3 regions of the Gilvimarinus sp. F26214L genome follow, and region 1 is predicted to be linked to each of the others. Evidence: predicted binding sites of a transcription regulator. Region 1 holds the regulator's gene; each other region holds the start of a gene.
The links. The regulator LexA, encoded in region 1, represses DNA repair genes until DNA is damaged. The targets are predictions, from matches to a motif close to ACTGTNTNTANANACAGT.

Region 1 (10,344 bases):
CATAGCGCCGGATGCCATGGAGGATAATCTCGTGGATTTCGGGTGTCTGGGCGGCGAATTTGTCGTGGTTTGCGAGCTGTTCGGGTTGCCGATGGACCTGGGTATAGAGGTCCGCGAGAGGGCGCAGTTCTGCCGGCATTTTGCGGGCGATGTAGCGAGCGAGAGACAGGTTGCCCGCTGCAATGGCCTTGCCGTGGCGCTCCCACGCGATGCCGCCGCTCAGGTAGCCTCGCTCCATCCAGGTCCTGAACAGCGGATCGCAGGTCTTGGGTTGGGAACGGCCCACATTCCAGAGTTCAGCGACTTCCTCCAGGGCCTTTTCGTCACCCGTCTTCAGGCGCGCGCGCAGGTGGTAGCAGCGCAGCTCAGTGCGGTTGGTGTTCGCGAGGGGGAAGTATTTCTGATAGTCCCGCCAACGCGCGTTCTTGGCGAGAGTCTCCAGCCATTCACGGGCGAGGCGTTCTCCGATGTAGGTGCCGGAGTGCCGTTCCAGGAAGTGGTCGACGTCCTCGTGCGGCAGTAGATACAAGCGCCGGCGCAGCTCGCTGTATTCCAGGTAGGGCTGCAGGGGGTAGTCCCCGAGCTGGCCGTGCAGCGATCGGTAGCGCTCCAGCTGCTTGGTGCGCAGCGCGTCCTCTGCGGCAAGAAAATCCGCCCGTTGGGCCACCAGGGACGGCGAATCGGAGTTTTGCGCCCCATGGCCGGCACTGGCCAGTGTTCCCAGCACCAGCGGCACGAAGAGGCGGTTGAGTACTGCCTGCGGTGAAAACTTCGGTACGAACCTGCTGAGACTGTGCATAAGCCCTTTCACCGGTAATTTAGAGGAACTGCGAGTCTTGCGCAACGGTCCGGCACCGCCATGGTTATGATGTGGCGATCGCGGGGCTGAATCTGGTTTTTTATGCTGTGACCGCGGTCGCTTGTTCGGCCGCAATTTGCAAACCTGGATGTCGCGCTTCAGTGAGTGTAGTTCAGTTTCCAGGCGGTGTTAAAAGGCGTGAGAATTGCCCGCACAAAATGTGCGCCGGCTAACAGTGGCAGGTTCCTGTATCCGGCTTTTCAGCGCCCGGAGACCGAACCGGCCTCCGGAGGAGTATGCCAAACGCTGTTGCCCGCGGGAGGTTTTGCGGCCCGTCGCGGCTACTTGTGGTGGTCCACACGCACGGCCAGCACGTCGCACTTGGTCCCGTGCAGCACACCATTGGCGGTTGAACCGAGGAGCAGGGCCAGCCCCTGCCGACCGTGGCTGCCCACGACGATCAGGTCCACGTTTTTTTCTTCGGCCATGCGATGAATTTCAGAGGTCGGCTGCCCGATTACCACGTACTGATCTTCGCTGGACACGCCGATGGCCTTTCCCAGTTTGGCCAGCTGCTGACTTGCCTGTTGCTGAAGCTGGTTTTGCACTTCCGAAAGTTCCATGGGAATATCGCCGCCGTAGGCATAGGCGAGGGGCTCGATGACATGGACCAGGCTGACTTTTGATCCGTTGGCAATGCGGGTGGCGCGATCCAGGATCTGATTGGATTCTTCAGTGAGGTCGAGAGCGACGAGTATATGATTGTACAGGGCCATTGTTTTTCCCCTTTCTTTGGCGTGGTCAACAGGTATGGTAATCGGTTTTTGCTGAGGCTGCCTAGCAGGCCGCTGAAAAACTCTTCCTCGGCGGCCCGAGTGGCTAAGCATGGGCCTTGCACCTGCTCGAAAAAGATTGTTCGTTCGTCGCCCCAGCGGCAGTCATCGCTACGGTACGACTGTGAGTTGGACCCAAGAACCGCGCACCTGGAAAAAGTATGTGGACATCGATTCTGATCATCAGTCTGGTAGCCGCAATGGCCGTTGGACCCATCATGTGGTTCCGCTCAACGCCGTCCCAGCGGCGGATTGTAGGGTTTCGCAATCGCGCAGCGCAGCTTGGCCTGAGAGTGCGGATCGTCAGCCTGCGGGATCTTCTGCCGAGCGAGCGAGACTCTGCCGAGACCGTCGCCGGCTACGGACTCCCCTGGGTCCGGTCGGGGGAGGATGGCAACGGACTGGCACGGCGTCCCGCCAACCATCCATGGCGTCTTATTAAAGAACGCATTAGCCACGAGGGGCATTTCCAGGGCTACTGGAACTGGCAGGAAGGAATGGTGGCGGACAGTAAGTGGCACGACCCTTTGCGCGCCATGGTGTCCGATCTTCCCCCGGATGCGGTGGCGCTGGAGAACAATGCGCACGGCCTCTGGCTCTACTGGCGAGAACGCGGAGCGCCGGAGGCGGTGGACCGACTCGCGGCCACCCTTGAATCGCTCAAGCGGTATGGGGCGGCCTGAGCGGTGCCACGAACTTCAATGCGAGGACGCTGTCTTGGCCATTCGAGCCAAAGAGCCATGGTGCCCGTCTCGCAACGGGGCTGTGGTGTCGGATGTTGGGGCAAATCAAGCGCTTAGCTCTTGCTACAGCGCTTGGGTTCGGAGCTCGGGCGGCCCGCGCGAACCCCCGCTTCAGAGGCCTTCGAGGCGTCCTCGCGACAAAAGCGGAAGCTGAAATTGACTTGACCCCCAAAATCTGAGCCTATATATATGCGCACCCATGGGTTCCGGGGGACGGTTTCCGGGAGCGGCAGGCGCAATGAAATGAGCCAGAATCCGCTTGATCGGTGCTCGAGCGCGGGGCGTGCGCTCCGTCAGCGTGGTCAGATTGTTACAGCGTTCGCGTCACGCACTGCTTGAACGCCGTTTATTTAATAGAAGGGCAGCATGGGAAAATCCTTAGTTATTGTCGAATCACCGGCCAAGGCCAAAACCATCAATCGCTATCTCGGCAATGAGTTCATTGTTAAGTCCAGTGTCGGACACATTCGCGACCTGCCCACCAGTGGGGGTGCGAAAAAGCCCGTGGATCCCAAAGAGCGTGCGCGACAGGCGGCGATTACCCGAAAAATGTCGCCCGAGAAAAAAGCCGAACACAAGTTGCAAAAATCCCGTGAGCAACTGATCAACCGCATGGGAATCAATCCCGAGAAAGGATGGGACGCGCACTACGAAATTCTTCCGGGCAAAGAAAAAGTCGTCAAAGAGTTGCGGGACCTGGCAGCCAAAGCCGACACGATTTACCTGGCAACGGACTTGGACAGAGAGGGAGAGGCCATCGCCTGGCATCTGCGCGAAGCCATTGGTGGACAGGAGGATCGGTATCGCCGAGTCGTATTTAACGAGATCACCAAGTCCGCGATTCAGGAAGCCTTTGAGCATCCGGGTCCGATTGATCAACACCGCGTGGATGCTCAACAGGCCCGCCGTTTTCTTGATCGGGTGGTGGGCTACATGGTGTCTCCGCTGCTCTGGGAGAAGATCGCGCGCGGGCTCTCCGCCGGGCGGGTGCAGTCGGTAGCAGTCCGTTTGGTGGTGGAGAGGGAGCGGGAAATCCGCGCGTTCATCCCCGAAGAGTACTGGGACGTATTCGCCGATCTGACAACCGATGCGGCAAATAACATCCGCTTCGAAGTCAAGAAGCATCAGGGCAAAGCCTTCGAGCCAAAGAACGAAGAGCAGGCCCTGAAAGCGGTGCGGGAGTTGGAAAAAGCCGGCTACCAGGTCGCTTCCCGCGAGGACAAACCCACCCGCTCCAAACCCGGTGCTCCCTTCATTACCTCCACGCTCCAGCAGGCGGCCAGCACGCGATTGGGTTTCGGTGTGAAGAAGACCATGATGCTGGCCCAACGGCTTTATGAAGCCGGCTACATCACTTATATGCGAACCGACTCCACGAACCTGAGCCAGGAAGCCCTGGGCAGTGTGCGGGACTACATCGTTGACCAATACGGTAAAAAGTATCTGCCCGATGCGCCGAATCGCTATTCCAGCAAGGAGGGCGCGCAGGAGGCCCACGAAGCCATTCGACCATCCAACGTGAAGGTCCAGCCGACTCAATTGAGCGGCATGGAGCGGGACGCGGAGCGCCTTTACACCCTGATCTGGCAACAGTTCGTCGCATGTCAGATGACGCCGGCCGAATTTACCAGTACGTCCATTACAGTGAAGGCCGACGACTACGAGCTGCGTACCCGTGGCCGCATCATGCGCTTCGACGGTTTCATGAAGGTGTTGCCGCCGATCTCCAAGAAAGACGAAGACGTGGTTCTCCCGGATGTAAAAGTGGGGGACGACCTAAAGCTGATCAAGCTTACACCCAACCAGCATTTCACCAAGCCGCCGGCCCGCTTTACGGAAGCCAGCCTCGTCAAGGAACTGGAAAAGCGGGGAATCGGCCGACCCTCAACCTACGCGGCCATCATCTCCACCATCCAGGACCGCGGTTATGTGCGAGTTGAAAACCGTCGCTTTTACGCGGAGAAGATGGGCGACATCGTCACGGACCGCCTGGTGGAAAACTTCCACGAGCTGATGGACTACAGCTTTACTGCAAAAATGGAAGAGTCGCTTGATGAGGTGGCAGAAGGCAGCAAGGAGTGGCGCGCACTCCTGGACGAGTTCTACCGTGAATTCACCGCCGAGCTTGCCAAGGCGCAGGACGCGGAAAAGGGCATGCGCCGCAACACGCCCACTGAGACGGACATCAAATGCACCCAGTGCGGGCGCAACATGCAGATTCGAACCGGGAGTACGGGAGTCTTCCTGGGCTGTTCGGGCTACAACCTCCCGCCGAAAGAGCGCTGCAAGCACACCATGAATCTCGTCTCCGGCGATGAAGCCGTGAACGTGGACGAGGATGAAGAAGCCGAGTCCAAACAGTTGCGTTCGCGCCGGCGTTGCAAGCTCTGCAATACTGCCATGGACAGCTATCTGGTGGACGAGCGACGCAAGTTGCACATTTGTGGCAACAATCCCGATTGCAGCGGCTTTGAGGTGGAAGAGGGCGCTTTCAAGATCAAGGGCTACGAAGGGCCGGTGATCGAATGCGACAAATGCGGCAGCGAGATGCAACTCAAGACGGGCCGCTTCGGTAAATACTTCGGCTGCACCAACCCGGAGTGCAAGAACACCCGCAAGCTGTTGCGCAGTGGGGAGCCGGCACCACCCAAAATGGATCCTGTGCCCATGCCCGAGCTGCAGTGCGAGAAGGTCGACGATACCTACGTATTGCGAGATGGAGCGTCGGGCATCTTTCTGGCTGCCAGCCAGTTCCCCAAGAACCGGGAGACGCGTGCGCCGCTGGTGGAGGAGCTTCTGCCGCACAAGAGTGAGATCGACCCCAAGTACAACTTCCTGTTTTCCGCGCCCACTGAAGACCCGGAGGGGAACAAAACAGTGGTTCGCTACAGCCGGAAAACCAAGGAGCAGTATGTACAGTCGGAAGTGGAAGGGAAGGCAACCGGCTGGAAGGCCTTCTATGAAAATGGACGCTGGGTGAGCAGCGGCGAAGTCAAAGGTGCCGGGCAAAAAGCCAGCAAACGTAAAACGGGTAGTACGCGTACTGCCAGGAAGCGCAGCGGCGCCAAGGTTTGATGCGTCTCAGGCGCTTGTACGGAGGCCTGAATGGCCGGAGAACTGTTTTATTCCGCAATCGTCAATCAGAAGCTGGCGTTCGCTCGCATCGCGCTGGCAGCCAGCGACGCGCAACAGGATGACATCAACGGCCGGGTCGCTCGGCATGCTCATCTGGATGCTGCCGTCGGCCAAATGTGCTGCGGACTGAGCTATTTCGTCGCGGAACTGGCGGAGCAGTACAATGTGAATCTGGACCCCACAGGGGAGCAGCTCCCGGAGCTGATGGAAGGCCTCGCTGAGCGCGCACCACAGGCCACTGAGTTGGGGGAACTGCTGAACCTGCGCAAGCAGAATGATTCATGGCTGCGGGAGTTGCTTCGGGCCAGACGCAATCCCTTGTATCTGGCACAGCGATTCAGGAGCGAACACGGCAACTCTGTGAACCCGGCCTCGATTCCCGCCGTCGACCTTACAACGGTGGATAACGCCACTGCGCAGGAATTGGTTGGAAGCTGGTGTCGGGCGGCTCAAAGCCTTGTGGACCGGTTACGGGCGTCACTCCATGAGGAATAAGCCCGTCTGCTAGCGAAGGTCTGGCAAACCCTGCGCGAGGTCCAGACCAAGGGCCGGAACGCCCCGCAAATCAGCCGCCCCGGCGGATTACGCCCACACTCAAACCTTCAATGGAGAAGTCGTCATCTTTGAGGTTGACCTCTATGATGTCGAAGTCCGGGTTTTCCGGTACCAGCTCCACCTGCTGCTTGTTTCGCTCCCGGCGGAACCGTTTGACGGTCACTTCTTCACCGATCCGGGCCACCACAATTTGCCCGTTGCGCACCTGGGTGGTTCGGTGGACGGCGAGGAGGTCTCCGTCAAGGATGCCTGCATCCTGCATACTGTAGCCCTTCACCCGTAGCAGGTAGTCGGCCTGGGGAGAGAAAAAAGAGGGCGAGATATCGCAGTAGTCTTCGATGTTCTCTTCGGCGAGGATGGGATTGCCTGCTGCCACCCGACCCACCACCGGCAGCCCGTTGTCTTCATCCGGGATGCGAATGCCCCGGGAGGCACCGGGCACCATCTCGATGGCTCCCTTCCGTGCCAGGGCCCGAAGGTGCTCCTCCGCGGCGTTGGCGGAACGGAAGCCCAATTCTTCGGCAATTTCGGCCCGCGTGGGTGGATAACCCGTTTCGCGGATGTAATCGCGGATGAGGCGAAGAACTTCTTCCTGTCGTTCGGTCAGTCTGATCATGCTCTTGTCGGCTCCTTGTTTTCAGCAGGCTGTACGCGGCACTGCGCGCTCCGCGCAACGGCCCCAGGCACGGAAGAAGCAGGATCTGGTGCTTTGTACAGTGACTGGTATTATATCCAGTGCCCAGGCGGATGCAAGCGACCAGGCAGCTGCTGACCGCTCGGCGTTAAGCGGCGGGGCTTCACGGAAAGCGGATGACGAAGGGGGTAAACTGGTATAAGTTTATCGGCCTCTTTCTGACGTAGAGTAAACCATGGCAGCCAACCGGACACATTCCGCCCATCCCCCCGGCCCCCTTATGCTGGACCTGGAGGGGTTGACCCTGACAGACGATGAAAAGAACCTGCTGCGGGAGCCCCTGGTTGGAGGGGTAATTTTCTTCAGCCGGAACTTCCAGTCCCGCGGGCAGTTGGAGGCCCTGGTCGGCGAAATCCGTGCGGTACGCCCCGAGCTTCTGCTGGCCGTGGACCAGGAAGGCGGGCGGGTTCAGCGGTTTCGCGAAGGCTTCACACGCCTGCCACCCATGCAGAGCTTTCTGTGCGGCTACCGGGCGGATCCGGCCGCCACCCTCGAACGGGTCAGGGATGCGGGCTGGCTGATGGCGGCGGAGATCCTCGCAGCCGATGTGGATTTCAGCTTTGCGCCGGTGCTCGATGTGGATGAGGAGCACTGCAGCGTTATCGCTGACCGGGCTTTTTCCGCCGACCCGCAGGAAGTAAGTCGCCTTGCTGAAGCCTTCATAGAGGGAATGCACGAGGCCGGAATGGCGGCGACGGGCAAGCACTTTCCCGGACACGGAGGGGTGAGGGGCGACAGCCATCTGGTACTGCCGATTGATGAGCGCAACTGGCGCGAGGTGGAAGCGCGGGACTGGCAGCCCTTCCTGCAACTACGCGCGATCCTCGATGCGGTGATGCCCGCGCACATCGTCTTTCCGGCCGTGGACGAACAACCCGTCGGCTTCTCGAGGCCATGGTTGCAGGAAAAACTGCGCGGCCAGCTGGGCTTTGAAGGGGTCATCTTTTCGGATGACCTTTCCATGGAGGGCGCCGCCGCAGGCGGCAGCTATGGAGACCGGGCCGAGCTGGCGCTTGGCGCCGGCTGCGATATGGTGCTGGTCTGCAATAACCGCAGTGGTGCCCTTGAGGTCCTTGATCGTCTCAAGCGCAATCCGCCCGACGTTTCTCCACGACTGTCCACCATGCGTAAGCGCCGTGATTGGGACTGGTCTGCGTTACAGGCAGACCCCCGCTGGCGGCATTGCCGGGCAGAGTTGCAGGCAGTGCAGGATGCAAGCCGTGGGTGATTGTTCGTCATCTATGAGCAGTGAACGTTTTTCTGCCGGACATCTGATCGAGAACAGCGATTTACTTTACACCCAAGGGCAGATTGATGAGGCCATTGCAGCATTGGCCAGGGACATCAACGCGCAACTGGCTGGCGGTGAATGGCTGATGCTCTGTGTCATGAATGGCGGTGTGGCGTTCTCCACCCAACTGATGTTTCACCTGTCCATGCCGCTCAGATGGGACTACATCCATGCGACTCGCTACGGCGAGGCACGCCAGGGCGGGCGTCTCGACTGGCATGCGCAGGCCCGGGAAGTGATCGAGGGTCGTCGCGTATTGCTGGCTGACGATATCCTTGACGAAGGTTATACCCTTCAGGCACTGACCCGCTGGTGCCGCGACCGGGGTGCAGCGGATGTAAAAACGGCCGTAATGGTCCAGAAGGACCACGCGCGGAACCGCGCGATGAAGCAGGCAGATTTCACCGCCCTGACAGTTCCGGACCGCTTCGTTTTCGGATACGGAATGGACCTGGAAGGCTATGGCCGAAACCTGCCGGGCATCTATGCAGTGCGCGACAAGAAATAACACAAATCAAGACGCGCGCAATCGCAACGCAGACAAGATCCAACCAAATGGCTACACACACCGTTCATCTCGCTGTCATCGGCGGCTCCGGGTTCAACAGTTTCGACGCCTTGGAAGACGCGCAGACCGCAGTTCGTGACACCCCTTTTGGTGAAGCGGCGCCTGTCACGGTCGGTAGGCTGGAGGGGGTGAAGCTCGCATTCATGCCGCGCCACGGCCCCGGCCACAAGGTTCCGCCTCACCGGATCAACTACCGCGCGAACATCTGGGCACTGCACGAGCTGAAAGCTGCGAGAGTGCTTGCGATAAACGCGGTTGGCGGAATTCGTGCGGATATGGCGCCCGGGTGCCTGGTGTGTCCGGATCAAATCGTGGATTACACCTGGGGGCGCGACCACACCTTCTTCGACGACTGCGGCGAACAGGTGAATTACACGGATTTCGAACATCCTTATAGTCCAGAGTGGCGCCAGCGCCTGCTGGACCTTGCACGGGAACGCAATCTGCAAATTATTCCCAACGGGGTCTATGGTTGCACCCAGGGGCCGCGGCTCGAAACCGCCGCAGAAATCCGTCGCCTGAGAAACGACGGCTGTGACCTTGTGGGAATGACCGGTATGCCGGAGGCGATACTCGCGCGGGAATTGGGATTGCCGTACGCGGCGCTGGGGCTGGTTGTGAATTGGGCCGCGGGTCTCGATTCAGTCCCATTGAGCCTTGATAGCGTCTACAGTCAACTCGCCGTGGGTGTCGAGGATGCAAAGAAGCTGATCGGGATGGTGCTTTCGAGCCTCGCTACTCAGAACGCGCGGATATAAGACATTTCGGTGAGGCTCCAAGCTATTTGGCGGCATCAGCCCGACGGTTCCGGTTCGCGGTACCGAAAATTTGGCGTACAAAGAAGTTTGTAGGCATGTAAACGCTGCACGCCAACCACCCTTTTTGTTATTTTTTCACCGTGCGGAACGCCGAATGTCGAGCAACGTCGGTCCTCGATCGGTGAGGTTCAGGTGGTCTGATGATGGCGAGGCCGGTATACCGTTGGTTCGGGTGGCCCGGGTAAGCGGCCTTGCACAGCGATAAGCTCAGGGAAATACTCGATAAAAAAATCCACCCTTTTCCGCGGTTGGGTGACTTGAGTAGCAGAGCCTCGTCGGTTAGTCTCGGAGCGCGAGGCGGCAGCCGCGACAAAAGAACGTCCTGGGAGTGGACCTGTTTCGCACAGCGGAAGTGAGTTCCCTTCTGGTGAGCCGAATGGGTTCGGATTCAGCAAAGGGGTCGGTATCATTTGAAACAACATGGAGATGCAGCAGTACATGGAGTTTCATAACAATAAGAGGTAGCAGTATGAGTGATCGATCTAAAGGCACAGTCAAATGGTTCAATAACGCCCGTGGCTACGGCTTCATCACCTGCGGTGAGCACAGCGACGATATCTTCGTCCATTATCGCAATATTCGCGGCGAAGGCTTCCGCTCGCTGAGCGAGGGTCAGGAGGTGGAGTTCGCCATGCAGAAGGGGGAGAAGGGCTTGCAGGCTGAAGACGTGGTGTGCCTGTAGCAGGGCCCCGGAGCGCCTGGCGGGCTCCAGGACCTGAAGGGTCGATTACCTAGTCGACTCTGTTCTCTTCGGATTCTTTTTCATACGGCGTGAGCTTCACGAGCACGCCCATCTTCGGGTGGTCGATGTAGTGAAGCTCTTCGCTTCTCATGCGGCGTTCCTGCTGCATCCCGACAATGTTCTCGACCACATACGGCTGAGACAAAATCTCGTCGAACTGATCTTC
Region 2 (10,344 bases), on a different contig from region 1:
CACCCACATGCTGTTGACGCTGCGCGCGGAGAGGGAAGGGGCGGTGACCTTCAACTCCATCCGCCGATAGCGTGTGCTGTCCAGCATGGTTTGGGCATTAGTGGTGAGGTCATCGGCGTACAGTGCGGCAATGAACCGCTCCTTGCCGAATTCCGTATTTACCGCCAGGCCGTTCAACAACGGCTCGGCATGGAGCCAACCGGCGGAAATCCCCAGCGCCAGGCAAATGCCGAAAATGGAAAATCGTTTCGCTCTCATCGTTGCATCGCTCTTGTTTTTTTCTGTTTTGGCAGCCGGACCCGAGGAGTGGACGATGGGAACTCAAACGACGGAGCGGGGGTCTGTTTCCCCCAAGCAATCCCGCTCCTGGCCCCAGCAGCCCTCTGGCATCCTCTGCCTGGCCTTATATAAACCAACTGGCTGCGCCCGTAAACCGGCTGGCAGCACTTATATTGTGACATGAATAATGCCTATAACCGGCAGTGCTTTGCAAGTTGGGGTAAAAGTATTTTCCAATCCGCGCGGGTTTGTGGCTGGAACCGCAATAAAAAAGGCCAGATTCCGTTTGTCTCGTTATTAGCGCGCACCTACAATGCCCGGCGATTTAGTGGAAGGATTCGCAGTTCCTGCTGCCGATTCCCCGTAGTCTGTCACCGCAAAGGGCTTTGACGTGATCCTGCCAGCATTGAAGCGAGGGACCATATGGAAATCAAACAAATACCACAGTTTTCGCGCCAGGCAGTGGACCGGTTTCTGGCCGCCGTCCCGTTTTACAAGACCGTGAAAGCTCAGGACCCCTGGCAATTCGAAGTGCTGCTTCAACATTCTCGGATCGTTTATTTCGCGCCGGGCGAAACCGTGTTCAAGCACGGCGAAAGTGGTCGATGGTTGTACTTTCTGCTGAAGGGCCAATTGGCTGTATACGCAGCCAGGGACCCCGAAACGGCCAAGGCAGTCAATTACATTACACCGGGCGAGGTGTTTGGGGACCTGGCCATGCTGATTGGCGACCACCGCACTGCGACCGTCGTAGCCGACCCCAACAGTCGCCAGATCATGGCTTTCGGCACCGACTTTACAGCGTTCGGACCGCTTACAGACTTTCGCGTCATCAACCTCAAAACCAAGCTCACCTATTATCGCAACACGGTCCACAGCCTGCGCTGGAAGCTCGAGGTTTATCGCATGAAGTACCCGACCTTCGAACTGGCCAGCGATCACCACAAGGTAAAGCTGTACTCAGGTCCGCGGGATACCACCGAGGAGCTGTCATCGCTTCATCAGCAGGCGGTGCAACTGGCCGAACTGCTGGTGCGCTGGAATCGCGAGTTCGGCTCCCCGGCGCTCGGTGGCAATGTGCCGAGCCCCCAGGTTCTGGCCTCGATTTAGCCAGGGCTGATCCAGCCACGAATCCACACGCCCGCCAGCACCACACCGGTCCGGTAATCTCGATCAGCAATCGCTCGATTCAGCGACGAGTCGTCCCACCGAAACGGGCCCGAACCCCCATCGCAGGAGGCTGCCTCCCACCTTGGCCACGACACCGCCCCGCCGGTCCGGGGGAGGTATCGCCCGCCAAAATCGTGACAGAAAATAAAGAGTGAATGAAGGTCGGGAAATGCGCGACGAGCGGAGCCGCCGTCTGCTTGTGAACCCCTGGAGCCGGGCATAGAATACCCGCACCCGAAGGGAAGTACTTTCCACTGCGCAGGATCGGCAGTCCGTGTAAGAACAGCACGAACCCAGCATTCGCTGCTCTCTCGTTTTGTATAGTTTTTACACTAATTAACTTGTGCCGCCATATGGCCCCTCACATAGTTGTTTCAACTTCCCTGAGTTAATTGCGACCACGCATCCGCATTCCTTGCGCGGTATTGCGCCAAGGCCGCGTCACACTTTTCTCGAAAAGAATCCAAGCAAATGACTTCATTGAAACAGTTCTGGGCCAACAAAAACTATCGTACTTCCGCAATCATCGCGCTGGCTTTGTGCCTGTGGCTGGCCAGCGGCATGTTCGCTGAGCCCAAGGAAACCGAACCGCCACAGAAAAATGCCGAAGTTCAGCCAGCGCAGGAAACAAAGGCGCGAACCGAGGTTCGCGCCCGCCACATCCAGGCACAGGAGTACCCGTTGATTGTTTCCGCGACGGCGCAGACCGAGGCCAACCGCTTCGTTAACCTTCGCGCGGAGGTGGGCGGCCAGGTGGACAAGCTGCCGGTGGCGGAAGGAAGCCAGGTAAATGCCGGTGACGTTATCTGTCGTCTCGCCGTGGAGGACCGGGCCCAGCGCCTGGAGGAAGCCCGGGCGTCGGTTGCGCAGGCGCAGATCGACTACGACGGCGCCCAGCGCCTGGCGAGTGATGGACTTCAGTCGCGAACTGCCATTGCTTCTGCAAAAGCGCGACTCGAATCCGCCAAAGCCAATCTCCTGCGCCGCGAGATCGACCTTGAAAAAACCGAGATTCGCGCACCCTTCACCGGAATCGTCGAGGATCGTCCCGTGGAGATCGGCGATCTCATCCGGCCGGGAGATACCTGCGCAACGGTTATCGACCTGAATCCACTGGTGGTCAGCGCCCAGGTTTCCGAGAAGGAGGTGGGCCGCATCACGAAGGGCAGCACGGTGAAGGTGCAACTTGTCAGTGGCGAACGCAGGCAGGGCACGGTCCGGTTCATCGCCCGGCGGGCAGATGAGGTCACCCGAACCTTTCGCGTTGAAGCGGTGGTGGACAACCCCGAAATGAAAATGGCAGGCGGTATTACCGCCGATATGTCGATCGAGGTGGGTACAGTACCCGCACATCTGATTTCGTCTTCCCTGCTCACCCTGGACAGCACAGGGGAGTTGGGCGTGCGGGTGCTGGATCAGGACAAGCGGGTTGAGTTCTACAACGTGGAGCTTATCGGCGATGCAGGTGATGGGGTGTGGGTCACAGGCCTGCCTCAGTCCACCTTGCTGATCACTGTGGGACATCAATACGTGGGCATCGGCGAGCAGGTGGCCGTGAGCCTTGAGGAAAATGCAGCAGCAGCCGTGAGTGCCATGCGATGAGCTTTCTTGAAAACGCGGTATCTCACTACCGCAGTACCCTCAGCATCCTTTTTCTGATCGTAATCGCCGGGTTGGTGGCACGTTCTTCGATGACCACCGAAGCGAACCCCGACGTCTCCGTACCACTGATCATGGTTCAGGTGTTCCATGACGGTATCTCGCCGCAAGACGGCGCGCGCATGATCGTCAAGCCTCTGGAAAAGGAGCTGCGGGCGCTTGACGATATCGATCAGGTCACAGCCACAACTCGCGAATCCATCGCCAGCGTAGCGGTAATGTTCGAGGCGGATGCAGATCTGGACAAGGCGATGGAGGACGTCCGTGCCGCCGTCACCAGAGCGCGCGCCGAGCTTCCCCAGGAGTCTGAGGAGCCCGTCATCATGGAATTATCCGCCGACGGCGACCTGACGCTGATCGTGACCGTGGGCGGTGAGAATGTGGGTGAGCGAGTCATCTATGATGTGGCTCGGGACCTGCGCCGCAAGATCGATTCGCTGGCGCTGGTGCTGTCCGCCGAATTGGTGGGGCATCGCGAAGAGGTGGCCGAAGCGGTGATCGACCCGGTCCGTCTCGAGCAGTACGGCATCACCAGCGACGAACTGAGTCGTGCAATCGCCACCAACAATCGTCTGGTGCCGGCCGGGGAACTGGAAGCGGGGCAGGGGCGATTTTCAGTGAAGGTGCCGGGTCTGATCGAAACCGCGGAGGATTTGTACAGCCTTCCGATCAAATCCACCACCAGCGGCACAGTGGTCCTTGGGGATGTGGCCGAGGTTCGTCGAACCTTCAAGGATCCCGCCGGTTTCAACAGCGTGAATGGCGAACCGGGCATTGCGATTCAGATCAGCAAACGCACCGAAGCCAATGACATAGAGATGGTCAACGCCGTGCGCGCCCTGGTGGAGTCAGAGCGACCGCGCTTCCCCCATGGGGTCGAGGTGGGCTATACGGCCGACATGTCCGAGTTCACATTGAGCATGGTCAGCGAGATGCAGGGCAATATCCTGACGGCCATGTTGCTGGTAATGATTATCGTTGTTGCCGCACTGGGCCTGCGCTCGGGGATCATCGTGGGGTTCGGGATTCCCTTCTCCCTTCTGTTTGCCCTGGTCGTGACTTATGCCATCGGCTTCTCCTTCAATATGATGGTCATGTTCGGCATGCTGCTCGCCCTGGGTATGCTGATCGATGGCGCCATCGTCATCGCCGAGTTTGCCGATCGGAAAATGGCCGAGGGCATGAGCGCTGAGCAGGCCTATGGCAGTGCGGTCAAGCGGATGTTCTGGCCGGTGGCCGCCTCGACGGCCACCACCCTCGCTGCCTTTCTGCCGATTATGTTCTGGCCGGGCGTGGCCGGTGAATTCATGCGTTACCTGCCCGTCACGGTTTTTGCGGTACTGACCGGCTCGTTGCTGTACGCACTGCTGTTCGGCCCCGTGGTCGGCTCCGTGCTGCCGGGTTTTATCGCCGCGCTGCGCCGCCTCTTTCGCATGCCGCAAGCGGTCGCCGCCAAGGATCAGACCTCCAAACAGTATCTGAAGGACCTGGAAACCTGCGATATCGACTCCCTGCGCGGATTCACGGGTCTGTATGCACGGAGCCTGCGTACACTTACGAATCGCGTAGGTCGTACGGCGGTTGGGGCTGTACTTTTGCTGTTCGGGATTTTCTATCTGTACGGCAGCTTCAATGCGGGAGTCGACTTCTTCGGCGACTCCGAACCCAAGTACGCCACGGTTAAAATCCGGGCCCAGGGAAACCTGTCCGTGCAGGAGAGCCGTGAGCTGGTACAGGAGGTGGAGCAAATCATTCTCGATGTGCCGGGCGTTCTGGTAACCACGGCGTCCAGCAGTAGCGGTGGCATTTTCGGCGGCAGCGATTCCGCCAAGGATCAGATCGGCCAGATTGTGGTGGAACTGGCGGATGCCGAGGACCTGGAAAGCGGTACCGCGCTCAGCGTAATCTACGAAATCCGGGACCGGACGATAAACATTCCCGGCATCAAAGTGGGTGTGGATATTCCCGAGGGCGGTCCCCCGGTGGGGCGGCCCGTTAACGTCCAGTTGGAATCCCATAACCGCGACAAGCTGATTGCCGAGGCGCGGCGGCTACAGGCCCATATGGAGAACAACATCCCCGGGCTGGTGGACGTGGTGGACAGCTCCCCACTGCCGGGTATCACCTGGGAAATGGAGGTCAACCGCACCCTCGCCGCACAGATGGGAGCCAACGTCACCGAAGTGGGGCGCGCGGTTCAACTGGTGACCAACGGCATCAAGCTCGGTGAGTACCGGCCCGATGACGCGGAGGATCCGGTGGATATTCGTGTGCGCTTTGCCGAGCAACACCGCGGTATCAAGGCCCTGGACCAGCTCCGGATCAACACCAGCGGTGGTCCTGTTCCCATCAGCACCTTTGTCCAGCGGGTACCGCGGCCCAGTGTGGACAAAATCGACCGTGTCGATGGCATAGAGGTGATGACGGTCAAGGCGGGGCTGGCTCAGGGTGTACTGGCCACCGACATGGTTCGGGAGATTCAGGCCTATCTGGACGAGAACCCCGTGGATCCGGAGGTGAACGTCGTATTCCGCGGCAGCAACGAAGAGCAACAGGACTCCCAAGCCTTTCTTGCTGTTGCGTTGCTGCTGTCCCTGTTCCTGATGTTCATCCTGCTTGTAACCCAGTTCAACAGCTTCTACCAGTCGCTGCTGATCCTCTCGGCCGTGATCATGTCCACGGCGGGGGTTCTGCTGGGCCTGCTGATTTCTCAATCCCCCTTCAGCACAATCCTGACCGGGACGGGGATTGTGGCCCTGGCGGGGATCGTGGTGAACAACAATATCATCCTGATCGACACCTACAACGTGATTCGTCGCGAGCGCCCCGATGTGGAGCCACCGGTTGCCGCCGTCATGGCCAGCGTACAGCGGCTGCGCCCGGTCTTTCTCACGACCTTTACCACGATCCTGGGGCTGCTCCCGATGGCCCTGGGTCTCAGCGTGGACTTCCTCGGACGCAGTGTCGCCCATGGGGGGCCCATTGCGACCCAGTGGGTGCCGCTGGCCAGTGCCATCGTCTATGGCTTGAGTTTCTCCACTCTTCTCACCCTGTTACTCACGCCCGTGCTGCTGCTGTTGCCGAGACGCATCAAACAGGTGCTGTTCCGCCGCAGTCAGCGCTCTGAGGCGCAGCTGGTTGCGGGAAGTAATCAGTAGGCAGGGCTGGTTGTTCCAGGAGGGAACGAATCGGCGTGAGGGCACATCGGCCGCGTTTGAAGGGATGCATGAAAAGAGCGCACCAGGCCGGTGCGCTCTTTTTCAGGGGGCGGGCGGCCTGCAGCCGCTCGCCCCCGCGCGGTTTAGGCGTTTGCTGCTGCGGCTGATTTTGCAGATCGACCTTTACGTTTGGCCGAGGCCGCTTTCCTGGCCTTACCTTTGGCGGCTGCCGGCTTAGCCTTGGTTGCGCGCTTGGCGGGCTTCTTTGCAGACGCCTTCTTCTTGGCTGCGCCGGTTTTGGCCGCGCTGGCTTTCTTGCGGGTTGCCTTCTTTGCCGTGGTCCTGGATTTGGCGGATTGACGCTTTTCCTTCGCTTTCGCCTTGGCGGCGGCTTTTTTCGCAGCGGCCCGGGCTTTTGCAGCCTTCTTCTTCTCGGCAGCTCGGGCTTTTGCGGCGGCCTTCTTCTCAGCGGCCTTGGCTTTGGCCTTGGCTTTCTTCTCAGCGGCTTTGGCCCGGGCCGCAGCCTTCTTCTCGGCAGCGCGCTCCTTGGCGGCCCGCTTCTTCTCCTCAGCTTTCACCTTCTTGAGGATCTTGCTCTCTTCGCGGGCAACAGCTTTGGACAGCTCGGCTTCGCGCTTGCGTGCGGCCTTGATCTCGCTCAGCTGGGCCGCCGCTGCCGCGACGCTGCTTTTCAGGTCGGCGACGGTCTTGCGGCTGCTTTCCACCGCTTTGCGAGCGGAGGCAAGCTGGGCTGCCTTGGCTTTCTTCTTGCGAAGCCCGGCCACCTTCTTCTGAGCGGCTTGTGTCTTCTTCGTCTCCTTGGCGACCTTCTGCTTGAGCTGCTTCAGCGACTTCTCCGCTTCCGCTTCCTGTTTGCCCCGAGCCTTGTTTAGCTCCGCCTTGACCTTGGCAAGTTCCTGTTCCAGTTTGCTAACAGGATCCAACCTCTTTGATTGACGAGCTGCCATAGTGTGCTTCCTTCGTTGTGGTTTGAGTGAAAAAGAAATGATGAAACGTCGATGAAAATTTGCTTGCCGTCGCGGCTGATGAATCGAATGAAATGAGCCCGGAATTTTTATAATGGCGCTAAATTAAAACTTTTTGAGTAAAGGTCAAGTTTTTTTTGGCCGGCAAGGGCTTACAGCTGACGAACCGGTGCTCCCGGCTCGGTTGCCTGGGAAGAAAAACCGAGGCCCCAATCGCGAAAGATCGCGGCCGTAAAACGAAAAAAATTGCGTATATAACTGTGCGCACGTACAGTTAACAACCTGCTTCCTCTTTGCGCGCGAGAGCAATGCACGGGCGAACCGCCACCAGTGCCGGCCGTGAGCAGGAGCGCAGGAACCTTCAATGCGGGTTTGTGCCTGGACTCAGATACAGCGGATTTCGATGGAAGGCAGCGAACAGAACAACCAGATCCAGCGCAAGATCATCCACTGTGATGCGGATTGCTTTTTTGCCGCTGTGGAGATGCGCGAGGACCCCAGCCTTCGGGGACGCCCGCTCGCCGTCGGAGGGGCATCCGAGGGGCGCGGCGTGATCGCAACATGCAACTACGAAGCGCGCAGTCATGGCGTCCGATCCGCGATGCCCTCCGCCCAGGCCAGACGCCTGTGCCCGGATCTGTTGATCGTTCCCCCGAATATGAACCTCTATCGGGACGTTTCGTTACAAATTCGGGAGATCTTCCACGGCTATACCGATCTGGTGGAACCTCTGTCTCTGGATGAAGCATTCCTGGACGTCAGCCAGACCACCCAGTGCAAGGGGAGCGCTACCCTGATCGCGCAGGAGATTCGCCAGCGGATCCGGGACCAGTTGGGCATTACGGTGTCAGCCGGTGTTGCTCCGAACAAATTCCTGGCAAAGATTGCCAGCGACTGGCGCAAGCCCGACGGTCTTACTGTCATCGAGCCTGGTGGAGTCGCCGACTTCGTTCGCGATCTTCCGGTTAGCAAAATCTACGGCGTCGGTCGCGTCAGCGCCCAGAAGCTTCACAACATGGGGGTGGAAACCTGTGGCCAACTCCAGGCCGTGGACGAACTGAGCCTGGTCCGGCAGTTCGGTTCCATGGGGTTGCGCCTTCATCAGCTAAGCCGCGGAGTGGACGACCGTCCAGTCAAGTCAACCCGCAGCCGGCAGTCGGTCAGCGTGGAGCACACCTATCCCGCGGATCTGCAGAGCGTCGAACGCTGTCTGAATGAGTTGCCCGCGTTATACATGCAGCTGCGCAGTCGCCTGCGTCGCCTGGACAAGCGTTATCGGGTGGTGAAGGCCTTCGTCAAAGTGAAATTCACCGACTTCACTACCACCACTCTGGAGCGGGCCGGCACCGGGCTCAATCTGGACGATTATCACAACCTCTGCAGCGAAGCGTGGCAGCGGCGCGCCCAGCCTGTCCGCCTGCTCGGCCTGGGGGTCCGGCTGCTGGACCTGGAGGATGACGGCTTGCTGCGTCAGCTGGACCTTTTCGACCACTGAGACCGCCGTGGCTGGCGAGTGGTATGCTTGGCCCGCGCCCCACCGGTTAAGGCGGCGCGGAACAGTTCGCGGATACCTCCAACTGGAATCGCCCATGAAGCTCCTGTACACCCACCCCAATCGCCTGCTCGTGGAGAACGCCCGCAATATTGTGGAAAACGCGGGAATCCAAACCGAGTTGCGCAACGAATTCGCCGGCGGAGCCATTGGAGAGCTGGCGCCCATCGAAGCGTGGCCGGAGATCTGGGTGCGGGATTCCTCCTTCGAAGCGGCCCGCAAACTCATCGAATTCGCCTATTCTGACAACCGAAGCTCAGATTGGACCTGCCCCGGCTGCGGCGAGCAGAACACAGCGAGCTTCGAGCACTGCTGGAAGTGTCAGCACGAGAGACCCGCCTGAGTGGGGCGCGTCAGGGATCTTTGTAAGCCGTGCAGCCGGTAGCGCTGTGCCTCGCGGTTTTCCTTTACCTTTGCAGCTTTGGTGGCGCGCGATGCGCCTGGTGTGAAGCGCCGAAAAGTCCGGGTTTGAAGGGCTGTACAGCGGGAAGCTCTGGCGCGAGCAGCCCGCTGGCGCGGTTGTTGCCTCACCTGACCTATCTGTCCCTGCGTCAGAAAAGGAGGATGATATGGCTACAGCAGGTCAGCATAGTGAAAGTGATGTAAAAACGCTTAACTCGTTCCTGAAAAATGAACTCGCCGCCGTGGAAACCTACTCCCAATGCATCGGGAAGGCGGATAGCCCGGACATCTCCACAAGCCTGTCGGAACTGCAGCGCTCTCATCAGCGCCGCGCGGAGTTGCTGCGTCAGCGCATCCAGTCTCTGGGCGGAACGCCGGCCGACAGCTCGGGTATGTGGGGCAGCGTCGCCAAGATGCTGGAGGGCGGCTCGCGACTGTTCGGCGAAAAGTCTGCGATTTCGACGCTTGAAGAAGGTGAGGATCGTGGTCGTGACGACTACCGGCGCGATGTGAGCAAGTTGTCCCCGGATCTGCAGCGTTTTATTCAGGACGAGATCATGCCTGAGCAGCAGCGCAGCCACGACGCCATGCATGCGATCGAAGAGCAGGTGAAGCGCCTGCATTGATGCTGCTGACCCGGCTCCAGTCCGGAGCCGGGCATTACAGTCCAGCCGGACGTTCAGGCGGGCCGGCTTTCTTCGTCTTCCGGCTCCAGTACCGCTTCTCCATCGACGGGCTCGCCCGCTTCTTCGTGCAGCTCTTCGGGGTCGGGCATCAGCATCTCCAGCTTGTCCGCAATATCCCATTCCGCCGGTTCCCCCGGATGGTGCTGTTCGAATTCTTCGTTGCGCGGGTCGATCTCGGTCAGCACCGGTGTGGAAATCGGGTTGGTGGTCACGAACTCCACTTGATCCTCCAACGGCACCTCGTCGCCCTTGTGGAAGACCCACTGAATCAGTGTGGCACCGGCCAGCATGGCCGCGCTAATCATCGAGAACAGCGCCGCGTCCCCGATGACCCCCATGAGAAAGGCGATCAGCAACGGGCCGGCCATGGTGCCGATTCCGTACACCCGCAACATGGTTGCGCAGGCGGCTACCAGTTGATCCTGGGGCAGGTTGTCATTGGTGAGCGCGAC
Region 3 (10,344 bases), on a different contig from region 1:
CACTTTCTTGAAGGGCTTGATCTTGCCCTGGGCGGCAAGTTGCTCGTACTCCTCGTAGCGGCGCTCGAAGGCCTGACCATAAAGGTCGTGCAGGTCCGGCGCGCTGCTCGGTGAGAAGAGCGTCCATTCCTTGTCTTCGAAAACGCGCTTCATGAACAGATCAGGAACCCAGTTGGCGGTGTTCATGTCGTGGGTGCGGCGTCGGTCGTCACCGGTGTTCTTCCGCAGTTCGAGGAACTCCTCGATGTCGATGTGCCAGGATTCCAGGTAGGCGCAAACCGCACCCTTGCGCTTGCCACCCTGGTTTACGGCCACGGCGGTATCGTTTGCCACCTTCAGGAAGGGAACCACGCCCTGGGACTTGCCGTTGGTGCCCTTGATGTAGGAACCCAGGCCCCGTACCGGCGTCCAGTCGTTGCCGAGGCCACCCGCCCACTTGGAAAGCATGGCGTTGTCCTGAATCGCCCCGTAGATGCCGTGCAGGTCATCGGGCACGGTGGTGAGGTAACAGGAGGACAACTGCGGGCGCAGGGTGCCGGCGTTGAACAGGGTCGGTGTTGAACTCATGTAATCGAAGGAGGACAGGAGTCTGTAGAACTCGATGGCCCGCGCTTCCCTGTCAGCCTCCTCGGCGGCGAGGCCCATGGCCACGCGCATGAAGAAGACCTGCGGCAGTTCGAAACGGATATCGTCGCTGTGAATGAAGTAGCGGTCGTACAGGGTTTGCAGCCCCAGATAGGTGAACTGCAGATCCCGGCTTGCATCCAGGGCCTGGCCCAGCTTGTCCATGTCGTACTGCAGGAGCTCCGGAGACAGAAGTTCCAGCTCGACCCCCCGGCGGATGTAGGCGGGCAGGGCTTTAGCGTACAGGGTATGCATGTCCGCCTGAGTTGCGGACTCGGCGATGCCGAGGAAGCCGAGGGCTTCGGCGCGCAGCTTGTCCAGCAACAGGCGGGCGGTGGCGTAGGAGTAGTTGGGTTCCTTCTCCACCAGGGTGCGCGCGGTGATCACCAGAGAGGTGTTCACGTCCGCTATGGAGACGCCATCATAAAGGTTGCGCAGGGCCTCGTTGAGAATCGCCTGGGGCTCCACATCCTTCAGGCCCGCGCAGGCCTCATTGACGATGACTTCGATGCGGCCCATATCCAGGGGCTGGACCGAACCGTCGTCCATGGTGACGTTGATGCGCGGCAGGTTGCTGTCGGTGGCTTCCTGCTTCGCCTTCTCTGCGCGGATGCGCGCCCGCTGCTCGCGATACAGAACATAGTCCCGGGCCACCTTGTGCTCACCGGAGCGCATCAGAGCCAGTTCCACCTGGTCCTGGATCTCTTCGATGTGGATGGTTCCGCCGGACGGCATGCGGCGCTTAAAGGTCGCGCTGATCTGCCCGGTGATATTCTCAACGGTCTCGTGAATGCGGCTGGAAGCGGCAGCGGTACCGCCCTCAACGGCCAGAAACGCCTTGGTCACCGCAACGGCGATCTTGCTGTCCTCGTAGGGCACTACGGTACCGTTGCGCTTGATGACGCGAATCCTTCCTGGCGCCGTGGCGGATACAGCGCTGTCCTCGCCGGACAGAGTGGCTGAACCAGGCTCTGCACTGCCTTCTATGGTCTGATCGGTATACATCGACGTCTCCGAATTAAGCGGGGTTGCTTTTCTTGCACGCGAGCGTGCTTATGGGCTTTCTTTCCTCTGTGCGCGGCATCCTTGCGGACGCTGCGCGAAAATCCAGAAGCCGGTACGTTCCAGTGTCCGGCTGTGATAGCCGGCGGAACGGCGGGCCTGCCTTCTGGCTCGGCTGGCCGAGTCGGACGGCCGGCCGGGTACAAATTGTCATTTGATGTAGGTGCTGATCGGACGGCATCGGCCATCCGAAACTAAAAGGGCCGCTGCCAAAACGCACCGACCCTAGGGAATTGAAATTTCGATCTATGTCCTGGTGGTACCGGGCATATAGCTGTCCTGATGGCTTTTATTTCACTCTTAGCTCGCAGACCACCGTCCGAACTGGAGGCAGTGGCGCTCTCTTTCCGTGTCGCTATGCCGTCGGGCGGGCTCCCCGGAGGGGCCCACCGGGCTGCAGGTCCGCTGCACCCCTGGAAGCGGGGTAGCTGGAGCGGAAAACCCAATATATGGGGGTGCAGCCGATTTGCGCTACAAGATAATGCGGTTAGCCGTTGAATGCAAGGCCATAACGGCCCTGATATCTTGTGGATAAAATGTGGGTAAGGAGCGGGGTCAGTGGGCGCTAATCGCCCGTGCGCGACAAGGCGCAGATCGACGCGCCCGGGGCCGTCGAGAGCGGAAATTAGATTATTTTGGCATAGTGGCCCGGGCCGGATATGTCGCTTGATTCTGGCCCGGGGATGAGGTTATTCGTTCAGGTCCGCGAGAGCGTCTTCCGTGGACTCTGAGGTGGTATCTTGGGCGGGTTGTGAGGACGTGTTGTCTCCGCGGCGGAGCACTTCCTCCCGGTGGACAGGCATGGACCGGGGGGCGTCGATTCCGATCCGCACCTGGTTACTGCGCTGCGACAGCACAGTGATTTTGATGTCGTCCCCTATCATGAAAGATTCGCCTTTGCGGCGACTGAGAATGAGCACGGCGGCTTCCCCCATCGTGGTGATCAGTTCAAACTCGTGCCCGGCAGTATATTCGAGGGGGAGGCCTGTGCCAGAGAGAGAGGAAATTTTAACCGGCAAATGAGAACCGGTTGGCGTTTGCGACCCGCCGGAGGGGATGGGTCGCCCGCCTACTGTGCCATCAAAAATTCCAGCAACGCCTTTTGCGCGTGCAGTCGATTCTCCGCTTCGTCCCAGACGACGGATGCGCCGGTATCCTCGAGGAGTTCAGCCGAGACCTCTTCTCCCCGGTGGGCGGGCAGGCAGTGCATGAAGATGGCGTCGGCATGTGCGAGGGCCATCAACTCGTGGTTCACCTGGAACCCGGAAAATTTCTGCAGCCGCGCCTGCTGTTCTTCCTCCTGACCCATGGATGCCCATACGTCGGTGCTGACCCAGTGGGCGCCGCGGATGGCTTCCCGAGGGTCCCGGAATACAGTGACCCGGTCGCGGTTTGCGTCCACCAGAGCTGCGTCGGGCTCGAAGCCGGGAGGGCAGGCAATGCGCAGCTCGAAGTCCCACAGGCGGGCGGCGTTAATGTAGGAGTGGCACATGTTGTTGCCATCGCCAACCCAGGTCACCACTTTGCCCTGGGGATCGCCTCGGTGCTCCACGAAAGTCTGCAGGTCCGCCAGCAGCTGACAGGGGTGGAACTCGTCGGTGAGCCCATTGATGACCGGCACCCGGGAATGGCGGGCGAAACGCTCCACGATCTCGTGCGCGAAGGTGCGGATCATGACCACGTCCACCATGCGCGAGAGCACGCGGGCGGAGTCTTCGATCGGTTCGCCTCGTCCCAGTTGCGTATCGCGCGGGGAGAGAAAAATGGATTGGCCGCCCAGGTGAGCCATCCCGGCTTCAAATGACACCCGGGTTCGGGTGGATGACTTTTCGAAGATCATCCCCAGAACCTTGCCTTTCATGCACTGTGGGTCCTTGCCCGCACGGTGAAGCTCCTTGAGCTCAATGCCTCGGTCGATCAGTTGTCGGAGCTCGCTGGTGCTCAAGTCCGTAAGTGTCAAAAGGTGTCGGCTGGCCATGGTGTTTACTCTCGCGTGTGGATCCGTGTGAAGGGGCGAAAACACCACCCGATCAATTTCGTTTGCAACAGTATCTGCTCTGCACGCCCGGGGCTTGGCTCGAGCTCGTGACCGCGGAGCCTGGAAGGTGCGCGGGAGCAGAAACAAAACAGGCAGCCCGGGCTGCCTGTCAGTGAAATTGTAAAAACCGTAAATATTATAAGTAAACCAGGGGCTTGGCAATTGTAAGTAAACCAGGGGCTTGGCAATTGGACCACGGCGGGGCCCGATGGGCGGTATGGGTCCGCGGCCAGCAGTTTCCATTTAAACCGCAGCCACCCTGAGTTAGAATGCAACAAATCCCGAGTGCTGGACTCGGTTATTGCCCGGCTTCAAATCAGCTCACATTCCTGCTGGAGCCGGAATCCACAGGGTCCGAAACCAATCCAAGTGCCCACACGGTGCAAATTTCAGCCCGCGGCCCATTGAGGTCGGGGTGACAGATGATGCGAGGTAAAGCTCAATCCATGGATACTCTTGAAACCATCAAGCAGCAGATCGCCGAAAACAAAGTCATTCTCTACATGAAAGGTTCCCCCAGTGCTCCGCAGTGCGGCTTTTCCATGCGCACATCTCAGGCGCTGATGGCTTGCGGGCAGCGGTTCGCCTACGTGGATGTTCTGGCCAACCCCGAGATTCGGGCCACTTTGCCGCAATACGGGAACTGGCCCACCTTCCCTCAGCTCTGGGTGAACGGTGAGCTGATTGGCGGCTGCGACATCATCACGGAAATGCACGAGAAGGGCGAACTCAAGCCCTTGATCGATGAGGCTGTGAAGACCGACGAAGCCCAGGACGGTTGAGTCCGTTTTAAGAAGCCCGTGCGTTCAACTCCCCGAACGCTCGTGTGAATGACTCGGCCGGTGCGCCCACTGCCCGGCCGGCTCCCGCCGGATTTATCTTCTCTCCTCTCTCCCGCTATCCACATCGGACTCCCGCTATCCACATCGGACTCCCGCTATCCGCAGGTCCCGCAACCCCATGAGCGCTCGCGCCGCATCCGGTCGATTTAGTATCGGCGGTTCACGCCGGGTTCAGCCAGCCGGCGCGTGAGCGCTTGATGGTCCCTTGTATCGGGCTTCTCTTCACGTTTTTCGGCAGTCGGCTAAACCCCGGACGGGCCTTGCGGTCAAAACTCGTCCTGTTCCGGGGCTGATCCTGTCAAAGAACCCCGGAGCGGCAGAACCTCAAAGCGGAACGGACGACGGGGAAGAGGTGATGGTGATCGAAGTTCCCGGTTACAGGATAGTTCGGCCCCTCGGCAAGAGCACTGTGGCGAGTGTCTTTCTCGCGGTGCACGAGAGTTCCGGGCGGCAAGTGGCGCTCAAACTTCTTCGCTCCAGGCACGGCGACGGCAGGGCATTCAGCACACGTTTTTTTCATCACGCGAGAGCGGTGAGCGAGCTGCGGCATCCCAACATCGCACCGGTTTATGATGCGGGCGTGCATCAGCAACGAGCCTATCTGGCGATCGAGCATGTGCGCGGAAGGGATCTGATGGAAGCGAGGCAAAGCTTCGCGCCCCAGCAAACCCTGCAAATCCTTCGGGAGGTTGCCGGCGCTCTGGACTACGCTGCCCGCCAGGGGGTGTTTCATGGGAATCTGAGTCCGGAAAACGTCATGGTGCGGGCAGGCGACGGTCGGGCGGTGGTCCTGGATTTCGGCCTCGATTCCCTGATCGGCGACGGCGCCGCAGACTCCCGCTCGGACATCTACAGTCTCGGCGTCCTCTTCTTTCTGCTCCTCACCGGCCAGTTCCCACCGACAAGTGACGAAGAGGGCGCACAGGACGTTAAAGGCGGCGCGATCCCGCGATTGCCAGGTCATCTTCGCATTTTTCAATCCATCGTCGATCGTACCCTGGCGCCGGACCCGGACCAGCGCTTGCAGAGCGGGGCCGAGCTGATTGCGGCGATCGGTCAGATCACCGACGAAGACATGGAAGCCATTGAGCTGGCGGTCCGCCATTACGAGGCTGCCCGGCGACGGGGTCTAACCGATGGCCCGACGCCCCACGAACGGGCTGCGGCTTCCCTCGAGAATGCTGTGGAAGCCGGTGAGGGCGAATCCACCGCGCAAGAAATTCCTGCGCCGGTATCCGAGGGCCAGCCCAGGGTGGCGGCAGCCGCTGGCAGCGGACACGAACGGCCACGCCGCGGGCGTTCGGCGATTGGTGTGTTCTGGCCGTGGCTGGCTGCGGCGATGTTGGTGCTGGGCATGGTCGCGCTCACCCGGTTTGCCGTGCACCTTCCGCCCGAAATTTCCCAAGTGGTGGATCGCCTGGTCAGTCGAACGGGAGAGTTGCGCGGAGTAGCCGACCCGGGGCCGCGTGAGACGCTTCCCGCCAAGGCGAGCCCCGGGTCCGAAGTGCCAGCGCCGGACCCGACCCCCACCCCGGTGCGGGGATCTAGCTCGGGCGCGGAACATCCGGCCGAAGCTGCGGAAGCGGCAAGCGCGAACAAGGCCCTCTCCTCGTCGGAAGTCCGGCAGCTGTGGACGCAGTTGGATCGGGATTTGTCTCTTGCCCCGCGCCTCGCCGAAGCGTATCGGCGCGGCGATTCGGCGGATGCCGAGCTGGCCCTTTCCCGCTTGGCCGATCGTCTTCACCAGCACATCAACCGCGCCCTGGAGGGGAGAAATGTAGCCCGGGCGGAACAGGTTCTGAAAATTTTTGAGAACACGTTTGCGGGCCATCCGGATGCGATCTCCGAGCAACTGAAGGAGCGGGCAACAGGAATGAAACGCGCCGCCAGGCTGGTGGAGCAGGGCGACGCATTGTTAGCCGAGGACAAGTTGACCGAACCTCGCCATGAAAACGCCTACCAGCTCTATGGGCGCGCGCTGGATCTGGACCCCGACAATCCCCAGGCGCGTGCGGGCCTTCGGAGAATTCCCGAACGCTATCTGGAACTGGCCCAAGCCAGCCTCCGGTCCGGCAATCACCAGTGGGCGATCGAGTTAGCGTTGCGAGGCTTGCGTGTGGATGGGAAGCACGAGGGGTTGTTGTCCATCGTAGCGGGCGAGGAAGGCGACGGCGAACTGGAAAGCGTCAGAGTTGCAGCGCGGCGGCAGATGACGGCGGAAAACTACCTGACCCCAGCCGGCAGCAGTGCGTTCGACTATTACTTGCGGCTGCAGGACCTGGACCCGGGCAGCGACGAAGCCAGGCTTGGGATCGCTCGCATCGAGCGCGAACTGATTCGCAGCAGCGAAACCTTTATCAATCGCAACCAGTTTGATCGGGCGCGGGAGGTTCTCATTCGCGCACGAGAGGCTTTCCCCGAGAGTCGTCGGTTTCAGAGTCTGGAGGATGCCCTGGAGCGCGCACAGCTGTCGGAGTTGCAGGCAGGGCGCTCGGAGGTCTCGGGACCACAATGAGCCACTGCATCAAATCAGATTCATTGCTTTCAGGATGACGATGCCGCCACTGACGCTCAGAACGGAAGCCAACGTGGACAGCGCGACGATATTGGCTGCCATGCTTCCCTTGCCGCCCATGGCATGCACCATGATGTAACTGGCCGTGGCGGTCGGGGTGGCGGCCATCAGGAACACCACACCCAATTCCATCGCGGTAAAACCAAACGGATAGGCGATCAGCACCGTCGCCGCCGGCACCAGCACCAGCTTCGCGATCACCGTCAGCACCGGCACATTCGAGGCCAGGCGCAGTTCCCTGAGGCTGATACTGCCGCCGATACAGAGCAGGGCCAAAGGCAGAGTCATGGCGCTGAGGTACTCTCCGGACTGCATCAGCACCGGGTGAAGACCAATCCCCAGATAGGACCAAAGAAGCGCAAACACGATGGAAATGACGATCGGATTTTTGCCAATGTTCCAGGCGATTTTTTTCAGCATCGCCTCACTGCCAGCAGCCAGGGTCCGGGTGAGGATGTACACGGACAATACGTTGTACAAAATGGTGAGCACGGCCATGTAGATGGACGCGATGGCGAGCCCCTCCTCGCCATAGGCGTTCGCGCAGAATGCGAGACCGATGATACCCATGTTGCCGCGGAACGAGCCCTGTACGAAAATGCCCCGTTCATCCCGTTCCCGTACCAGCACCCGAGAGGCGAGCTGCAGAACAACGAAAACCGCGACCGTTGCCAGCACGCCCACCCCCAGCAAGCGGAGATTGAGTACCTGATCGAAGTGGGTTTTGATGATGCTGATGAAGAGGAGGGTGGGAAGTCCCACCGAGAAGACCAGCCAGGAGGCTGAGGTGATGAACCCCTCGTTGATGACCTGCAAGCGTTTGAGCACAATCCCCAGGACCACCAGCAAGAAAATCGGCGCGGTAATGCCCAGGGCAAAGTTCAGGGTGGCGAGATAGGATGTCATCAACTGCAGTTCCAGCTTGAAGCTACTTCAACCGCTCGGGTGGGCCCGCAGGGCGGTCTGCATCCCAATGTTCAATCCAGCCGAACCGAATGCTTGCGCCCCCGACGGGTCGCCGCATTTTCCAGTACTTCCTGTTTTTCTTTCGCCGTCAATTGTGACCAGCGGGCGATTTCCCCAGCACTGCGATAACAGCCGATACAGAGATCCTCTGCGTCGAGGGCGCAGACCGAAATGCAGGGAGAGCGGGGTTCGTCCATGGGAAGTACATTGGAGAGTGACGGAGAGTGACATAAAAAAGGCCATCCGCAGATGGCCTTTCGATGGTGCATCGACTGTTACTTGCGGGCTTCGTAGCCCATTACAGCCTTTATTTCCAGGAATTCGTCAAAGCCGTGGGCACCCCACTCGCGACCGTTTCCTGATTGCTTGTAACCGCCAAAGGGAGCGCGTACATCCACCGGCGCGCCGTTGATGTGCACCATGCCGGTCCGCATGCGGGAAGCGACCCGGCGGGCCCTTTCCAGATCACCGGACTGCACATAGCCGGACAGGCCGTAAATGCTGTCGTTGGCGATGCGGATCGCATCTTCCTCATCCTGGTAGGGAATGATGGCCAGCACCGGACCAAATACCTCTTCCTGAGCGATGGTGTCGCTGTTCTTGAGGTTCGCAAAAATCGTCGGCTTGGTATAGAAGCCGGTGTCCAGGCCTTCCGGTTTTCCGGTGCCGCCGCAAACCAGCTGGCAACCTTCGTCGACGGCTTTCTGGATCAGCTTCTGAACTGTTTCCCACTGTTTTCGGTTCGCCTGGGGGCCGATAACGGTGCTGGGGTCGTCCGGTGCGCCCACCACGACTTTTTCGGCGACCGCTTTGGCGATCTCCACCACCTGGTCGTGTTTGTCAGCGGGAACCAGCATGCGGGTCGGGGCGTTGCAGCTCTGACCCGTGTTGTTGAAGCAGCTCATCACACCCATCTTTACGGCCTTTTCCAGATCCGCGTCATCGAGGATGATGTTGGCCGACTTTCCGCCCAGTTCCAGTGAAACGCGCTTGATGGTGTCCGCCGCGTGCTTGGAAACCTGTGCACCCGCATAAGTGGAGCCTGTCAGGGAGATCATGTCCACATCCGGATGCGAGGACAGCCACTCGCCAACCTGGGGACCCGAACCGTTCACCAGGTTGAAAACGCCCGGAGGATAGCCGGCGGCGTCGATCATCTCGGCCAGCACGTAGGCGTCCAGCGGTGCAACCTGGCTGGGCTTGAGGATAATGGTGCAACCCGTCGCCAGTGCCGGCGCGACCTTGCACATGATCTGGTTGATGGGCCAGTTCCAGGGCGTAATCATGCCGCACACCCCGATGGCTTCCTTGAACACATGAGTGGTGCCCAGGTCTTCTTCGAATTCGTAAGTCTTCAGAACTTCCGCAGCGGTGGTGATGTGACCGAGGCCGGTGGCCGCTTGTGCTTTCTGGGACAATGCCACAGGCGCGCCCATTTCCAGGGTGATTGCTTCCGCCATGTCGTTGTAACGTTCCTTGTACACTTCCGCCAGCTTGTTCAGCAGAGCGAGTCGTTCATCGCGGCTGGTTGCGGAAAAGCCCGGGAATGCAGCCTTGGCGGCCGCCACTGCGCGATTGACGTCTTCAGCGCCAGCCATGGAAATTTTGGCGACGGGCTGTTCGGTGGCGGGATTGATTACTTCGATCTGGCGCTGATCGACCGGGTCGACCCACTCGCCGTTGATGTAAAATTTTGTAAGCTCTTTCACGTGGTTCTCCAGAGGTTGATTAGCGGGAATTAAAAACACGATCTGTTGTGGCGCTGGGGCGGGAGCTGCCTGTGACTTCAGCGCCTGCTCGTGCCGAGTCGATCTTCACCGCCTGCCTGCATGCCTCATGGGAGAGAGGGCGGTGATGAGCAGCGCAGTGTGGCTCCGGCTGTTGCACAGAGCTGAAAGCAGGCAAACAAGGTACCCCCAGCACGAGGGAATTGTCAATTGACCTCAGGCTTGGCCGGCGCCATGCGCGAGCGGGCTGCCAGCTGTGCCAGAAAGCGCTGCAGGCTGTTAAATCTGGGCCTTGGGGATGCGGACCACCAGGCCGTCCAGCTCTTCGGTCACTTCAATCTGACAGGAGAGTCGACTGTTGGGCTCGGGGTCGATGACAACCTCCAGCAGGTCCTTTTCGAAATCGCCTGCTTCGCCGACTTTGCTGAGCCATTGCTCGTCCACATATACATGGCAGGTGCCACAGGTGCAGGCGCCGCCGCACTCTGCGAGAATGCCATCGATCATATT

Region 2: the regulator LexA is predicted to act here: its motif matches at 7,510-7,527, upstream of dinB (DNA polymerase IV).
Region 3: the regulator LexA is predicted to act here: its motif matches at 3,851-3,868, upstream of argF (ornithine carbamoyltransferase).

The regions. Positions count from the first base shown of each region.
Region 1 is NZ_JBTIYG010000001.1:387,524-397,867, reverse strand. It holds gene ACURWW_RS01690 (transglycosylase SLT domain-containing protein) at 1-799, opposite strand, end outside; gene ACURWW_RS01685 (universal stress protein) at 1,141-1,575, opposite strand; gene ACURWW_RS01680 (hypothetical protein) at 1,794-2,315, shown strand; gene topA (type I DNA topoisomerase) at 2,742-5,450, shown strand; gene ACURWW_RS01670 (DUF6586 family protein) at 5,481-6,005, shown strand; gene lexA (transcriptional repressor LexA) at 6,076-6,681, opposite strand; gene nagZ (beta-N-acetylhexosaminidase) at 6,935-7,987, shown strand; gene ACURWW_RS01655 (hypoxanthine-guanine phosphoribosyltransferase) at 8,001-8,558, shown strand; gene ACURWW_RS01650 (S-methyl-5'-thioinosine phosphorylase) at 8,606-9,376, shown strand; gene ACURWW_RS01645 (cold-shock protein) at 9,906-10,118, shown strand; gene ACURWW_RS01640 (peptidoglycan binding protein CsiV) at 10,168-10,344, opposite strand, start outside.
Region 2 is NZ_JBTIYG010000005.1:100,647-110,990, reverse strand. It holds gene ACURWW_RS07315 (TonB family protein) at 1-258, opposite strand, end outside; gene ACURWW_RS07310 (cyclic nucleotide-binding domain-containing protein) at 703-1,389, shown strand; gene ACURWW_RS07305 (efflux RND transporter periplasmic adaptor subunit) at 1,921-3,051, shown strand; gene ACURWW_RS07300 (efflux RND transporter permease subunit) at 3,048-6,266, shown strand; gene ACURWW_RS07295 (hypothetical protein) at 6,410-7,234, opposite strand; gene dinB (DNA polymerase IV) at 7,656-8,747, shown strand; gene ACURWW_RS07285 (putative signal transducing protein) at 8,842-9,147, shown strand; gene ACURWW_RS07280 (DUF2383 domain-containing protein) at 9,374-9,832, shown strand; gene ACURWW_RS07275 (MFS transporter) at 9,886-10,344, opposite strand, start outside.
Region 3 is NZ_JBTIYG010000005.1:28,582-38,925, reverse strand. It holds gene ACURWW_RS07030 (ribonucleoside-diphosphate reductase subunit alpha) at 1-1,629, opposite strand, end outside; gene csrA (carbon storage regulator CsrA) at 2,376-2,606, opposite strand; gene argF (ornithine carbamoyltransferase) at 2,756-3,664, opposite strand; gene grxD (Grx4 family monothiol glutaredoxin) at 4,171-4,506, shown strand; gene ACURWW_RS07010 (protein kinase domain-containing protein) at 4,922-7,081, shown strand; gene ACURWW_RS07005 (AEC family transporter) at 7,091-8,047, opposite strand; gene ACURWW_RS07000 (DUF1289 domain-containing protein) at 8,119-8,304, opposite strand; gene ACURWW_RS06995 (aldehyde dehydrogenase family protein) at 8,383-9,816, opposite strand; gene ACURWW_RS06990 (2Fe-2S iron-sulfur cluster-binding protein) at 10,114-10,344, opposite strand, start outside.